2 regions of the Microbacterium sp. UBA1097 genome follow, and region 2 is predicted to be linked to the other one. Evidence: predicted binding sites of a transcription regulator. Region 2 holds the regulator's gene; the other holds the start of a gene.

The links. Region 2 encodes LexA, which represses DNA repair genes until DNA is damaged. Its sites were predicted from a motif close to TCGAACANNTGTTCGA; they were not measured.
Region 1: a site for LexA is predicted at 2,942-2,957, ahead of B4F19_RS01455 (intein-containing Rv2578c family radical SAM protein). Genes of this name have one in related genera too.

Annotation. Positions count from the first base shown of each region.
Region 1 covers NZ_DCBW01000008.1:16,069-23,862, forward strand. The annotation lists gene B4F19_RS01450 (DEAD/DEAH box helicase) at 1-679, shown strand, start outside; gene B4F19_RS01455 (intein-containing Rv2578c family radical SAM protein) at 819-2,933, opposite strand; gene B4F19_RS01460 (acyl-CoA dehydrogenase family protein) at 3,170-4,333, shown strand; gene B4F19_RS01465 (energy-coupling factor transporter transmembrane component T) at 4,472-5,296, opposite strand; gene B4F19_RS01470 (ABC transporter ATP-binding protein) at 5,311-7,023, opposite strand; gene B4F19_RS01475 (ECF transporter S component) at 7,221-7,766, opposite strand.
Region 2 covers NZ_DCBW01000019.1:110,123-117,916, forward strand. The annotation lists gene B4F19_RS05955 (S9 family peptidase) at 1-992, opposite strand, end outside; gene B4F19_RS05960 (hypothetical protein) at 1,003-2,373, opposite strand; gene lexA (transcriptional repressor LexA) at 2,436-3,116, opposite strand; gene B4F19_RS05970 (LysM peptidoglycan-binding domain-containing protein) at 3,381-3,755, shown strand; gene B4F19_RS05975 (histidinol-phosphate transaminase) at 3,799-4,893, shown strand; gene hisB (imidazoleglycerol-phosphate dehydratase HisB) at 4,890-5,495, shown strand; gene hisH (imidazole glycerol phosphate synthase subunit HisH) at 5,492-6,160, shown strand; gene priA (bifunctional 1-(5-phosphoribosyl)-5-((5-phosphoribosylamino)methylideneamino)imidazole-4-carboxamide isomerase/phosphoribosylanthranilate isomerase PriA) at 6,224-6,970, shown strand; gene B4F19_RS05995 (SseB family protein) at 6,954-7,769, shown strand.

The DNA of each region.
Region 1 (7,794 bases), on a different contig from region 2:
CCTCGAGCCGGTGCAGCGTATCCTGCGCCTCACCGCGGACGGCAGTCAGAAGCTGTTGTTCTCGGCGACGCTCGACCGTGAAGTTGCCGCGCTCGTCGACGAGTTCCTCGTCGAGCCCGCCGTCTACGAGGTTGCTGGCGAGGACCAGGATTCGAGCACCATCGAGCACCGTGTTCTCGTGATCGACCACCGCGACAAGGCAGAGATCCTGACCTCGCTCGTCGACCGCGACGGCAAGACCCTCGTGTTCGCCCGCACGCGTGCGTACGCCGAGATGCTCGCGGAGCAGTTCGACGACGCTGGCATCCCGTCCCTCGCGCTGCACGGGGACCTGAACCAGGCCAAGCGCACGCGGAACCTCGAGAAGCTGACCTCGGGGCGGGTGCGGGTGCTCGTCGCCACGGATGTCGCCGCGCGCGGCATCCACGTCGATGACATCGACCTGGTCGTGCAGGCCGACGCTCCCGACGAGTACAAGACGTACCTGCACCGCTCGGGTCGCACAGGGCGGGCCGGTCGTGAGGGCCGCGTTGTGACGCTCATCACGCGTCAGCGTCGTCGCCGGATGACCGAGATGCTCGACCGCGCCGAGATCGACGCGCCGTTCGAGGACGCGCGCATCGGCGACGACCTGCTCGAGGAGATCGCGGGCCGTCAGCTCGCCGACGTCGACGCCTGACGCGCCGCACCACTCCCGGCACTCCCGCGCCTCTGGCACCCTGCGCTAGGTAGGAAATATCTCCGAGGTAGGACGAATCCCCACCGGATCGTCCTACCTCGGGTATTTGTCCTACGTCGAAGAGGAGTCGTCAGCGGCGTCAGAACAGCATGGCGGCGGCGTCAGCCCGCCTGCCGCGCGAGGTCGTGACGACGGATGCCGCCGCGCGGCGCGCAGCCAGACCGGGGACCGGCTCGCGTGGGGGAGCTTCTTCTTCGGCGTGGCCGGTCAGTCCGTGCACCCGCAGCAGCGGACGGACGCGCTTGGCCAGCCATTGCCGGTAGGCCTTCGGCGCGTAGGCGGAAGCGCCCGGATAGAGTCCGCGATACGAGCCGACCAACTCCGGATGCTCCCGCTCAAGCCATTGCCAGAACCACTGCTTCGCCCCCGGCCGCAGGTGCAGCGCGCCGAAGACCACCCGGTGTGCACCGGCTGCGCGGATGCGCCCCAGTGCGTCATCGAGCGTGGCGATCGAATCCGTGAGGTGGGGGAGGATCGGCATCAGGAACACGGTGACGCGGAATCCGGCATCCGTCGCTGCGCGGACGGTCTCGAGCCGCGCCGCGGCGCTCGGGGTCCCCGGCTCGAGGGCGCGCTGTAGCGCATCGTCGAACACGGCGATCGACATCGCGAGCGAGATGTCGACCTCACGGGAGGCTTCCGTCAGAAGCGGAAGATCGCGGCGCAGCAGCGTGCCCTTCGTGAGGATCGAGAACGGGGTACCGGCATCCGTCAGCGCCTGAATGATCCCGGGCATGAGTCGGTACCGTCCCTCGGCCCGCTGATAGGGGTCGGTGTTCGTGCCGAGCATGACTGGGTCGCCCGTCCACGAGGGTCGCGCGAGTTCCGTGCGCAGCACGTCGGCGACGTTGACCTTCACGACGATCTGCGAATCGAAGTCGCGCCCGGCGTCCAGCTCGAGATACTCGTGCGTGCCTCGGGCGAAACAGTTGTGACTGATGACGCCGTTCGCGATGAAATCACCGGTGCCGGTCGTGATGTCGACCATGTCGATGCTGTGCCCGAGGTCTTCGATTCCGACGACGCGGAGGTCACTCGATGTCTTCACCGCACCGTCGACGATCGAGAGCTTTCTCGTGATCGCGGGCCGTGAGATCTCGAAGAAACGCATTCGCGAAGCCAGCCCGCCCGTGACCCGGATAGCGCTCACCCCGTTCGGCCGCGGCCCCTCGGTGACGGCAGGGATATCAAAGCACGCAAGTGCCTCGCGGACCGTACCGAGCACGTCCTCGTTCTTGTTGCTGATTCTCAGCACACCCCGCGAACAGGAGCCTTCGGCGTCGAAGATCCCGCCCAGGTATCCGGCCAGCCATTCCTCGCTCGGGTCTGTAGGTCGCTGGATAAGGGCCTCAATTGCGGCCACCGCCTCTTTGCGTGCTGTATGGATAGCGAGCATGGCGCGCCGCTGCTCGGTTGCGGCTGTAAACGGCCTGACGTTGGTGGGGATTCCCTCGAGCGCCAATAGCGCCTGGGTGCGTTCGAGAGCCTCCGTGTCCGCGAGAGCGAGCCGAAAGGCGTGAATCGCGCCGGTGCGACCCCCACGCGGGTATGTCTTGTGCAGAATCATCCCGTCGCCCTTAATCATCCCCGCAAGGTAGCCCAGCCGCCACCATCTGTCGGTGGCGTCGTGCCCTGTGACTCTCGCCGCTCCAATCCCGAAACCCATCAGCCGGTTGTTAAAAGTCAGGTAGGGACGCTGCTCCGGTCCACTCATCGCTCCCGTCACGTGCTTCCAGCTTCGCTCGGTCAAGAAGCGGTGATCGGCGCTTGCGACGAGCTCTGTCCCATCGGCGAGGGTCACGCGGTGTGCGCGTCGGACCGTCGCCCACTTCGCGCGCACCGTTGTGGCAACGTACCGGCGGTACTCTCCGCGGCGTTCGGTGCCGATGATCGATTCTCCGACTCGAAGATCGCCGAGGGCGCGGGTGCGGCCGTCGGCGAGCAGGATCATGGTTTCCGGAGCTAGGCAGTACGAGCAGGCATGACTGCATCCGCGGTAGGGGTTCACTGTCCAGTCGAACGGCATCCCCGAGGCGCCGGGCACGTGGTTGAGGGCGCTCTTGGCGACGACCTCGTGAAAGGTCATCCCCGCGAACTCGGGTGTCGTGACCGAGCGGATGAAGCCGCCGAGGTGCTCCATTCCGGGCAGCGCGTTGCCATCGCTCGCGCCGATCGTCTGCCCGTTCCATCGCATGCGCACAGTCGAACAAAAATACGATCAACTGTCAACCCGCGGGTCAGATCAGCCGAACTGGATGCCGAACCTGGAGGCATCCTACAAACGCGAGACGCAGTACCGCCCGACGTGAACCGCAATCCCACACGGGGTTCGAAGCCGCACCGGCATGCGGGCATAGAATCGCGTCGGCGACGGGGCCGATCCGCCGATTCCGGCAGGCCCGCGCCATCGATGTGGAAGGAAGGGCTCACATGGAGCGCGACATCTACGACGAAGACCACGAGGCGTTCCGCGACGTCGTCAAGGAGTTCGTCAAGCGTTACGTCACGAACGAGGCGATTGCCCGGTGGGATGCCGAAGGCGAGATCGACCGCGACACGATGAAGGCCGCCGGTGAGTCCGGGCTTATCGGCCTGTCGGTGCCGGAGGAGTTCGGCGGCGCCGGGATGCTGCAGGACTACCGTTTCCGCGCGATCGTCATGGAGGAGGTCATCGCGGCAGGCTCGGGATCGCTGGCCGGTGCTTTCGGCATCCAGGATGACCTGGCCGTTCCCTACCTTGTGCACATGGGTACCCAGGAGCAGAAGGAGAAGTGGCTCCCTGGTATGGCCACCGGCGAGGTGATCGGTGCGCTCGCCATGACCGAGCCCGGCGCAGGAAGCGACCTTCGCGGCATCAAGACGACCGCGAAGAAGGTCGACGGCGGCTACGTCGTCAACGGCGCGAAGACCTTCATCTCCAGCGGCAAGACCGCCGACCTGGTGGTCACCTTCGTCAAGACCGGCGAGGGCAACCGCCCGGATGCCTTCAGCCTGCTGCTCATCGAGAACGGTATGGAAGGCTTCGACCACGGCAAGAAGCTGCACAAGATGGGCTTCCACGGCCACGACACCGCCGAGCTTTCGTTCAGCGACGTCTTCGTTCCCGAGGAGAACCTCATCAGCGGCCGCGAGGGCATGGGCTTCGTGCAGCTCATGATGAACCTGCCCCTCGAGCGCATGTCGATCGGCGTCGCGGGGGCCGCTGCGGCTCAGGCAGCCCTGGACTGGACCTTGGCCTACACGAAGGACCGCGAGGCCTTCGGGGAGCGGATCGCTGACTTCCAGAACACCCGATTCCGGCTTGCCGACATGGCTGCCGACGTCGAGGCGCTGTGGGCATATACCGATCGGGTTATGCGCGCGTACGCCGACAAGAAGCTCTCGGCCGAGGAGGCCGCGAAGTACAAGTTCTGGGCGACCGAGCGAGAGTGGGCGGTCCTTGACCTCGGGGTCCAGCTGCACGGCGGGTACGGCTACATCACCGAGTACCCGATCGCGCGCGCGTTCCTCGACGCTCGCGTCCACCGCATTTACGGCGGTACGAACGAGATCATGCGCGAGATCGTCGGCCGCGACCTCGCCGGCAAGCGCTGATCACACCTGCGACAGGATGCCGCGACACCGCCCTCTCAGGAGGCGCGGGTCGCGGCATCCGTCGTTCGGGATGCCTTGGCTCGGGACAACTCGGCTGGGTGAGGGACAACTCGGCTGGGTGAGGGACAACTCGGCTGACTAGGCGAGACCCCAGGGGAAGAAGAGGGTGAAGAGGGCGGCGGAGGCTAGCCAGAAAGCGGCGATGAAGACGACGTCGCGGGCGCGGAACGGCACGAGGTGTCGCTCGGTGCGATCGGGGTAGGCGCCGAAGGCGCGGGAGTCCATCGCGAGGGCCACCCGCTCGGCATGACGGATCGCGCCGGCAAGCAGCGGCACGAGATAGCTGGCCCAGCGGCGCAGACTCGCGACCGGTCCGCGCCCGCGGTGCGCGCCGCGCACGCGGTGGGCCTGCCGGATGATCTCAAGCTCGTGACCGAACCGGGGAACGAACCGGAACGCGGCCAGGGCTGTATACCCGATCCGGTACGGGACGCGCAGCTGCTGCACGCAGGCCCGCACGAGATCGGGACCGGTCGTGCTGAGGCCCGGGATGAGCGAGAGCGCGAGGATCGCAGCGAGCCGCAACCCCGTCGCAAGTCCGATCTCGAGAGCGCCGCTGTACAGGGTCCATGCCCCGATCTGCAGCACGGGCGGGGTATCGGCAACGAGTGCGGCATCCGTCCAGAGCGCGAAGCCGAAGCCCAACACCGCTATGGCGCCGGGTATCGCGAGAGCGAGAAGGACAGCTGCCCGGATGCTGAGACTCACGCCGACGAGCAGCACGAGGTACGACAGCGCGAGAAACGCCACCGGTGTCGCAAGATCGCGCACGAACACGAGCAGCACGAGCGCCGGAAGGACCGCTGCCATCTTCGCAAGCGGGTTCAGCCCATAGAGGAAGCGCACCGCCGAGGTGCGCCGCACGGCGGCGTACGGGTCATCGGCAACGGATGCCGGGAGCATTGTCGGCGCCGTCGTCACGGGCCACCCCCGGGAAGGTCAGCAACGCGGGTGACCGTTCGCAGTTCCGGGTGCGTGGCGAGCGGGGCGAGGGCGCGCGCGAGCGGCGGGACCCGCAGGCCCGCGCGGGCGATGAGCTCGGCATCCGCGAACACCTCGCCCGGCGCTCCGCAGGCCGTGAGGCGTCCCGACTCCATCACCGCCACGCGGTCGGCGTACTCGGCGACCAGCTGCATGTCGTGGGTGACGACGATGATGGTCGTGCCCTCACGGTTGAGGTCGCGCAGCAGACCGAGAAGTTCGTCTGCTCGGGCGCGATCTTGTCCGAACGTCGGCTCGTCGAGGACGAGCACGCGGGCGCCGGCGACAAGGGCGGTCCCGACCGAGAGGCGCCGCTTCTGGCCCCCCGAGAGCAGGAACGGATGAACGTGCGCGCGCTCGCGCAGCCCGAAGCGGTCGAGAAGGTCGAGGGTGCGCCGCTCGATTTCCGCCTCGTCGAGGTGCTGGCGTCGCAGGCCGTGCGCGATCTCGTCGAACACTGACGCCGCGATGAACTGGTGCTCGGGGTTCTGGAACACAAACCCGACGTGCGTAGACAGAGCCCGGTCATCCAGGCGGGCAACATCGAGGCCGTCGATCCGGACGGTGCCCCGGGGCGGCGTGAGCACCCCGGCCAGAGCCTGGATCAGCGTCGTCTTACCCGCCCCGTTCGCACCGACGATCGCGAGGAAATCGCCGTCGCGAACCTCGAGTGAGACATCCGTCAGAACTTCCGTCTTCTTGCGGCGCAGCGTGAGTCCGCGCACCTCGATGCGCGTGCCGGATGCCGACATCCGTGTCTCGGTCGCCGCACCCGCACCCGCCCCCGCCTCGCGTGTAGCAGCAGGAGCGGGCTGACGATCGAGTGCCGCGCGCAGTTCGTCGGGACTGATCGGCAGCGGGTCGAAGCGGTACCCGGCCTCCCGCAGGCGCAGAGCCGCGAGCGTCGAGGTCGGCAGCCACACGCCGAGGTCGTGCAGTTCGGCCGCGCGCCCCCGCAGGATCTCGTCAACCGCCCCATCGGCGATCACGACGCCTGCGGCATCCAGCACGACGACGCGGTTCACGAACGGGGCGGCGGCGTCGAGGTTGTGCTCGATGAGCACGATCCCCTTGTCGCCGGATGCCGCGAGCTCGCCGAGAGCGGCATAGACGTCATCGATCCCGCGGGGATCGAGGTTTGCCGTCGGTTCGTCGAGCACGAGAAGGGGCGAACCCATGGCCAAGGCGCACGCGATCGCGAGCCGCTGCCGACCGCCTCCGGAGAGGCGATCCGGGTTCTCTGACCGCCGTTCCCACAGCCCGACCCGACGCAGCGCGCTCTCGGCGCGGGCGAGCACCTCGGCTGCCGGCAGACGCAGGTTCTCGGGCCCGAACGCGACCTCGTCGAGCAACGTGCCAGTGACAAGTTGCGCGTCGGGGTCCTGGAACACGATCCCCACCTGGGTCGACAGCTGCGCGACAGAGTGCGTCGCGGCATCCATCCCGGCTACCTCGACGCGGCCCGTCAACGTGGCGGGAACGGCGTGCGGGATGAGCCCGTTCATGGCGAGGGAGAGCGTCGACTTGCCCGAACCGCTCGGCCCGAGAAGCAGCACGACGTCGCCGCGCGACACCTCGAACGACACGGATGCCGGGGTCGCGGCATCTTCACCCTCGTGTGTGATCCCGACCTCGCGCAGCTGCAGCAGCCGCGCGTGTTCCCTGCCGTGGGTCGGCTTCGGTGTCGCCGTCTCGCCGGGAGCGGGGGCGACGGAGGCCGAGCGTGCGGCGGAGTCGGGGGGAGCTGTCACGGGTCCTCGTCGGGAAGGGAAGTATGCCCTAACTTAGCTGAACCTAACTCCACGCGCCCCGAGATTCCGGTTTCGCGAGGAAGCCGCGTGGAGCGTCACGCGCGCCGCGCGACGCCAGCGCGCCGCAGCGAGACGCCGATTCCCAGACCCGCAGCAGTCCACGCGACGGGGCCGAGCACGGCCACGATGAGGTAGATGATCTGGGCCAGCAGCGGAAGGGAGGCGAGGTCGGCGGCGAAGGCGACGACGACAGCGACCAGGATGCCGATGACGACGGCCGAGATGAAGAACCGCCATGCATCCCACACCCGGTAGCGGGTGAGGGCGGCAACGAGCTCCTGGATGCCGCCGAAGAGGATCGCGGTGCCGAGGAACCGCAGCGCCCACTGGGGAGCCATGGCGCTGGCCACCAGGGCCGCGAACACGTGGCTCAGGAGCGCGACCCAGGGCAGACGGATGACCTCCTGCGCGATGATCCCCGGCAGCACGTGTGCGCCGAGAACGAATCCATAGAAGATCGGTGCGATCCCGAGCACGAACGGCGTGACCCAGCCCGCAATACCCGCGAGGAGCCCCGTCGCGACGCCGATGGCGGCGGTCGTGAGGAGCACACGCGTCGTCAGGACGGAGGATCGGGCCACCGTATCAGCGTACTGCCGCGTTCGGGAC
Region 2 (7,794 bases):
TCCTCGACCGACACGTCGGAACTCACCGGTCCGCCGAGATCGTGCATATCGCCGCCGGGAGCGACGGCGACGACCCGATCGGTGCCCTGGGTGCGGACGCAGACAGCGGTGCCGTCTGCCCCCAGGGCATACCAGCGCCCCCCGAGGGACCACAGCGGCCCTCCGGTGTCCTCCGGGGCCGGGGCGATGGGCGTTGCGCCGTGAGAGGCCGACCAGGAGTGCAGGTTCCACCGACCATCGGGGTCGTCGAGGAACACGAGTCTGTCGGTGTCCAGCCACTCGGGTTGCAGGGGCGCTCGGTCTGGGCCACCGGCGACGGTCTGCCACTTCTCGATACGGCCGTTCACGAATCGACCGAGACGGAGCTCGGTGCTATCCCATGGCATGGCTGGATGATTCCAGGCGATCCAGGCGAGGTGGGATCCGTCGGGCGAAACCGCGGGGTGGGCGACGAAGTCACTCCCCGCCACCACGGAGACGATCTGATCCACATCGCTCGCGGCAGAACCGTTGCGCGGAACTCGCACGATGTCGCGAGCGGGAACGCCGGGCCGTGTGTGGTCTTCTCGGATCGCCCACAGCTCTCCGGCGGCGAACCGCAGTCCACCGAATCGCATCCGCGTCCCGGCCGGTGTCAGGGCGCGCGGCTCAGTCCCCGCTTCGAGGATCCAGATCCGCTGATCTGTCTTCTCCACGAAGCACAACGCGCCGTCATCCGTCGCTGCCCACGGGCCGCCGCCGTACTCGTGCACACGAGACCGAGCGTTCCACGGGGCGGGCAGGAGCTCTTCGACAGTCCCATCGGCCAGGCGCCGTCGGACTGTCGTGCGCCCATTCTCGGCTGGAACGCTCTGTCCCCACCAGATCTCCTCGCCGTCTGGGGCCGCGACGAACGCCGCACCTTCGTAGCGCGGGGACGCCGCGGCAACGGATGCTGCGGAGATCGGAGACGGCCAGGTGCCGTAGGGGAGCCGGGGAAGGAAGGAAGCCATGGTCCCCACGCTACGCGCGGTCGCTGGCGCGCTCCTCGACGACGATCTCCTCGGAGCCGTCCGCGTCGGCCACGTCCACCTCGACGACCTCGACCTCGACGATCTCGCGCTGCTGCAGCAACTCGAGGATCCAGGCGACGATGACTGTCACCAGGAACACCAGAAGGACATCGCTGAAGGAAAGTGGGCGGAGCGCAAGAAGCCAGATGACCGCGAGGACGACCAGCGCGATCCGGATCGCGACGCGGTACCGAGCGAGGAAGCGTCCGAAGGCGCCAGTGTTGAGTCCCCGCGCGGCGAGAGCGCCGCGGATAGTCGCGTTGAAGCCGCTTACGCCGCCACGGGTGGCGGTGGCTGAACGGCTCGACCCCATCAGCCAGCCGATGACCGCGATCACGAGACCGAGCAGCGCGATCACAAGCGCGCTCTGCGCCATGGATGCGGTGAGCTGCGCATAGATCACACTGAGGGCCGACGGGGAGAGGTCGAGCTGGCCGGCTACGACGGTACTTGCTGCAGCGCCGATACCGAATCCGGCAGCGAGCATGCCGCCGCCGATGAACAGTCCGACCCCCGTACCGATTACCGCGACGCTGCGGCGCCGCGCGATGACGATGGCCAGGACGAACAGTGCGATGGTCACGATCGAGAGCCACCAGCCGACAGCATCAGCGAGCGCATAGACAGTCCGGAACGCGATGAGCGCCTCGCCGTCGCCGATGATGATGGTCTTGTCGATGCTGGGGATGAGCCCGGCAACGCCGACCCCGCTCTCGGTGAGCCGTTCCTTGACCTGGTCGATGATCGGGCCCAGCGCGATCCCGAGGCCGTCGTTGTCGAGGACGAGGATTCCGCCGCCGTCGGCTGTCGCGACGGTCGTGATCGAGCGGTGGACACCCCGAAGCGCGAAGGCCCAGACATCCGAGAAGGCATCTGACTCCACGATGCGTTCGACCGCGGAGTTGACCAGGTTCTGCACGCCCTGGGCAGCCGGCGCGCGCAGTGCGTTGAGCGCTGTCGATGCCGCGGGAGGCAGTCCCAGGTCCTCAATGCCGTCGAAGACCTGGTCGGTGAGGCCCGCGAAGTCGACCTGCGCATCGATGGCTGCCGTCGCCTCATCGACGATGAGTTCCTGGACGGCGGGATCCTCGGTCAACGGGGCGAACGTAGACACGAAGGCATCCTCGTCGACCAGCTGCACGCGTGCCCACGTGGTGACCACCGACACCGGCACGAGAATCGTCGCGATCACGATGACGAACGCCGACAGGGCGGCGCGCCACCACCCACCGGACGGGGAGGTGCGGACCGTCAGACGCGCGTTTTCAGCCTCGAGGGCGCGGATCCGGGATTCGAGGTCTTCGGGTGTCGGCGAGCTCATGGGCCCCATTTTGGCGGAAGACCACTTTCACCGCCTCACCCGAATATGGCGATCTGTGCGGCTCAGACCGCGCGAAGGACCGCCACGACCTTGCCGAGGACCGTCGCTTCGTCGCCGAGGATGGGTTCGAAGGCTGAATTGCGGGGGAGAAGCCAGGTGTGTCCATCCCGCTGGCGAAATGCCTTGACCGTCGCTTCACCGTCGAGCATCGCGGCGACGATGTCGCCGTTCTCGGCGGTCGCCTGGGAGCGTACGACCACCCAGTCACCGTCACAGATCGCAGCGTCGATCATCGATTCGCCGCTGACCCGCAACATGAAAAGCTCACCTTTGCCGACGAGCTGTCGGGGAAGCGGGAAGATCTCTTCGATCTGCTGATCAGCGGTGATCGGCACGCCAGCGGCAATGCGCCCGACGAGCGGCACCATCGCTGCGTCGCCGACAGACGGCGCGGTGTCTGCGGGGTTTTCAGCGGCCATGCCCGGTAGGTCGATGAGCACCTCCATTGCGCGCGTCTTGCCGGCATCGCGGCGAAGGTATCCGCTCAGTTCCAGCTGGTTGAGCTGATGCGTGACGCTCGAGAGGCTCTTGAGCCCGACGGCATCGCCGATCTCACGCATGCTCGGCGGGTAGCCGTTTCGGGCGATCGAGCGCTGGATCACCTCAAGAATCGCGAGCTGTTTCTCGCTGAGGCTGCGCCGCCGCCGCGTACTAGCGCGTTCCCGTACCGGCTCCTCGTTCATTGCCCCGCTCCTGTCGCTGCTCGCATCTGCCCGCACTCGTCTTCGAATGTCGGAGGTTGGTGATGACCTGTCTTCATCGAAACCGTAACCGCCTCAATACCCTTTCGGGGATACCCGGCCCGCGTGTCGTGTTCGAAACATCCCCGGGAGGAATCCGACTTGACAGCCAGAATACTCGAAGATAACTTCGGAAGAGAGCTTCGCATCCGCCACTCCTGGCCGGGCGGTGGATGCGAATCTCTCCTCGAGATGACGGAGGATGACATGACGACGATTGCTCTCGGCACCGCACCCACGACGATCGCTGCGGCCCGACCCGCCGCGAAACGGCTTCGACTGACTGCTCGTGGTCGAGCCGTCCTCACGGCGCTTGCTGCGCTGCCGGCGGTCATCGTCATCCTCGGCGTCATCTGGGGTGGCGGTGCCGCCCTCGCCTCCCTTGATTCCTCGGCGCCGGCGGGGACGTTCGAGACGGTCACCGTTTCGGCGGGGGACTCCCTGTGGTCCATCGCGCAAGAGATCGCACCGGATGCCGACCCCCGCGACGTCGTGGCCGAGATCTCCCGCCTGAACGGTCTGACGGGAAGCGTTGTGAGCGCGGGGCAGCAGCTCGCTATCCCCCTCGCCTACAGCGAGTGAATCCTGCTGAAGAACCGAGTGCGGCCTCATCAGGCACCGTACGATGGGACGGGTGACGATTCGCCTCGATGATCTTCCGCTCCGCGATGACCTACGGGGTCTCACCCCGTACGGCGCACCGCAGGCGCCACTTCCTGTCGGCCTGAATGTCAACGAGAACACTCACCCGGTGCCGCGGGAGGTAGCCGACGACATCCTGGATGCGATCGGACGCGCCCTCGGCGAGATCAACCGCTACCCGGACCGCGAGTTCCGGGAACTGCGTGAGGGATTCGCCGAGTACCTTCGCCATGGCCTCGTCGCCGACCAGATCTGGGCGGCGAACGGATCGAACGAGGTGCTTCAGCACGTTCTCCAGGCGTTCGGCGGGCCGGGGCGTCGCGCCTTCGGGTTCGCTCCCACCTATTCGATGTACCCCTTGCTGACGCGAGCGACCGGGGCCGAGTGGGTCTCCGGAAGCCGAGGTGCCGACTACACGGTGGATGCCGTATCGGCGGTCGACCAGATCGCTGCCGCCGATCCCGACATCGTGTTCCTGTGCGCCCCCAATAATCCGACAGGGACGCCGATGAGCCTCGAGGTGATCGAGGCCGCCTACGAGGCGACGCGCGGGATCGTGCTCGTCGATGAGGCGTACTTCGAGTTCGCGCCTCGAACGGCGCCATCCGCGCTGTCGTTGCTGCCGGGCCGCGAACGCCTCCTCGTTTCGCGCACCATGAGCAAGGCGTTCGCCTTCGCCGGAGCCCGCGTTGGCTACCTCGCTGCCGATCCCGCCGTGATCGATGCCTTGCGGTTGGTGCGGTTGCCTTACCACCTCAGTTCGCTCACGCAGGCGGCGGCGCTCGCTGCGCTTGCCCACGCCCCGGTGATGCTCCAGATGGTGGATGAGATCGTGATGCAGCGCGATCGCATCTCGGCGACAGTCGAAGCTCTCGGCTACCGCGCCTACGAGTCGTGGACCAACTTCGTGCTGTTCAGCGGGGTAGAAGACCCCGGACGCACGTGGCAACAGCTTTATGATCGCGGCATCCTCGTTCGTGACATCGGCATCCCGCGCAGCCTGCGGGTGTCGGCCGGCACCGCCGAGGAGACCACCGCGTTTCTGGAAGCACTCGCGTCGATAGACTCTCGCGCATGAGCAGCAGCCGCACCGCATCGGTCACGCGAGCCACGAGCGAGTCGCGCGTCGAGTTGAGCCTTGACCTCGATGGCACCGGCGCCAGCACGATCGACACCGGCGTCCCGTTCTACGATCACATGCTCACGGCGTTCGCGAAGCACTCCCTGACCGACCTCACGGTGCGTGCCGAAGGTGACGTGGAGATCGACGCTCACCACACCGTCGAGGATGTCGCGATCGTGCTCGGTGACGCCATCCGTGAAGCCCTCGGCGACAAGTCGGGCATCTCGCGTTACGGCGACGCGCTCGTTCCGCTGGACGATGCCTTGGCCCAAGCTGTCGTGGACATCAGTGGACGTCCTTACCTCGTGCACGACGGCGAGCCCGACGGGTTCGCGCTTCACCTGATCGCCGGTCACTTCACAGGGTCGCTCGTGCGGCACACCTTCGAGGCGATCAGCTACCACGCCGGCCTCACCGTCCACCTCCGGGTTCTGGCTGGCCGTGATCCGCACCACATCGCCGAGGCCGAGTACAAGGCCTTCGCGCGCGCTTTCCGCCAGGCCAAGGCACTCGATCCCCTCGTGCGCGGTATCCCGAGCACGAAGGGTGCGCTGTGACCTCGGCGTCGACAACGACCGCGCGGCCGACGGTCGCCGTTCTGGACTACGGATCCGGCAATGTTCACTCTGCGGTCAAGGCGCTGGCCCTGGCGGGGGCTGACGCCCGCCTGACCGATGACCGCGATCTGATCATGGCTGCGGACGGTCTGGTCGTTCCGGGCGTCGGCGCCTTCCGCTCCGTCGTGGATGCGCTGCGCGAATCCCGTGCGGATCAGCTCATCGAGCGACGCTTGGCGGGCGGACGACCCGTGCTCGGGATCTGCGTCGGTATGCAGGTGATGTTCGAGCACGGTGTCGAGCGCGGAGCCGACAGTCTCGGACTCGGACAGTGGCCCGGCGCTGTCACCGAGCTCGATGCGCCGGTACTCCCGCACATGGGGTGGAATACCGTGGCGGCGGGCGCCGGGTCGACGCTGTTTCGGGGCATCGAATCGGAGCGGTTCTACTTCGTCCACTCGTATGCCGCCCAGCACTGGACTCTCGAAGCCCAGGACCCCTTCCCCAGCGCGGTAGTGACGTGGGCAACCCATGGGGTTCCGTTCGTGGCGGCCGTCGAGAACGGGCCGCTGGCGGCAACGCAGTTCCACCCCGAGAAGTCGGGGGAGGCTGGCATCCGTCTCCTCGCGAATTGGATCACGAGCCTTCCCGCGGCTACCCTCTGAACTCGTGCCTGCCCCCGATTCTCATCGGCGTGCCGCGGGCTCCGTGAACCCGCCCGAGGAACCATGAACGACTTCGCGTCAACGCCCGAACTGATTCTGCTGCCCGCCGTCGATGTCGCAGACGGCAAGGCGGTGCGCCTGACCCAGGGCGCCGCCGGCTCGGAGACGAGCTACGGTGATCCGGTCGAGGCCGCCGTCGATTGGGCTCGCCAGGGTGCGCAGTGGATTCACCTCGTCGACCTGGATGCCGCTTTCGGCCGCGGCAGCAACGCGGGAATCATCCGTAAGGTGATCAAGCAGGTCAAGGGCGTTCACGTCGAGGTTTCGGGAGGCATCCGGGACGACCGGAGCCTCGAGCTTGCGACCGAGTACGGTGCCGAACGCGTCAACCTCGGCACCGCAGCACTGGAGAACCCGGAGTGGGCTGCCGACGTGATCGGCCGGTACGGCGAACTTGTCGCGGTGGGGCTCGACGTGCGCGGCACGACCCTCGCAGCTCGCGGCTGGACGCAGGAGGGCGGGGACCTGTGGGCGGTGCTCGACCGCCTCGAGGATGCCGGGTGCAGTCGCTACGTCGTCACCGACGTGACCAAAGACGGGACGCTCCGCGGACCCAACCTCGATCTGCTTCGCGAGGTCACGACCCGCACCCCGAAGCCGGTCATCGCCTCGGGCGGTGTGGCAACGCTTGATGACATCGCGGCGCTGCGCGAGCTCGTCCCCCTCGGTGTCGAGGGTGCGATCGTCGGGAAGGCGTTGTATTCGGGCGCCTTCACCCTGGCCGAGGCACTGGATGTCGCCGGAGGCTGAAGACCCGCAGCGGCATCCGCACGCGCACACCCACGGATCGGATCACACCGCCGACTCCGCCGGTTTCCCCTGGGCCGGGCGCAGCTTCGAGGCAAACCCGTTCGCCGGTGATGATGGGTCGGCTGACCCCGCGCTGATCGGCGCGATCGAGCGGTTCCGGGCGGGTGATGCTGCTGTCGTCGAGGTGACAGACGCCTACCGATCCGCGCGCCTTCTCATTCCCCTCGTCGCTGAGAAGGGCGACGAGGGTGTCGGCGCTCACGGGCTGACGGTCGACAAGACGCAGGAGCTGTCGATCGTCACTGTCGCCGCGCCCGACGGCAGGCGCGTGCTCCCGGTGTTCTCGTCGGTCGCGGCAATGGGCGCGTGGGACCCCGCCGCGCGGCCTGTCCCCGCCGATGGCGTGCGGACCGCGGCAGCCGCTGTCGATGACGGCACCGACCTCATCGTTCTCGACCCGGGATCCGAGACCGAGTTCGTCATCCGTCGGCCCGCGGTCTGGGCGATCGCGCAAGGTCAGGCCTGGGAGCCCGCGCACACCTCACCAGAGGTCTTCGCCGGATTCCAGGAGAGCATCGGTGCGGAACTTGCCGTCCTCGATCTCTCGCTGGCGTCAGCCGACCCGCAGGCGCGGGGGAGAGGCCCCGAGGTCCAGGTTCAGCTCGACATCATGCCGGGCCTTGACCGCGAAGAACTGGATGCCGTGCTGCAGCGGCTCGCGAAACGCTGGGCAGCTGACGACCGCATCGCGGTTCTCGTGGACTCCCTCGCCGTGAAGATCCGGCGCTCATCGGTCTGAGCTGGTGCGGACTGGCGGGGCCTGA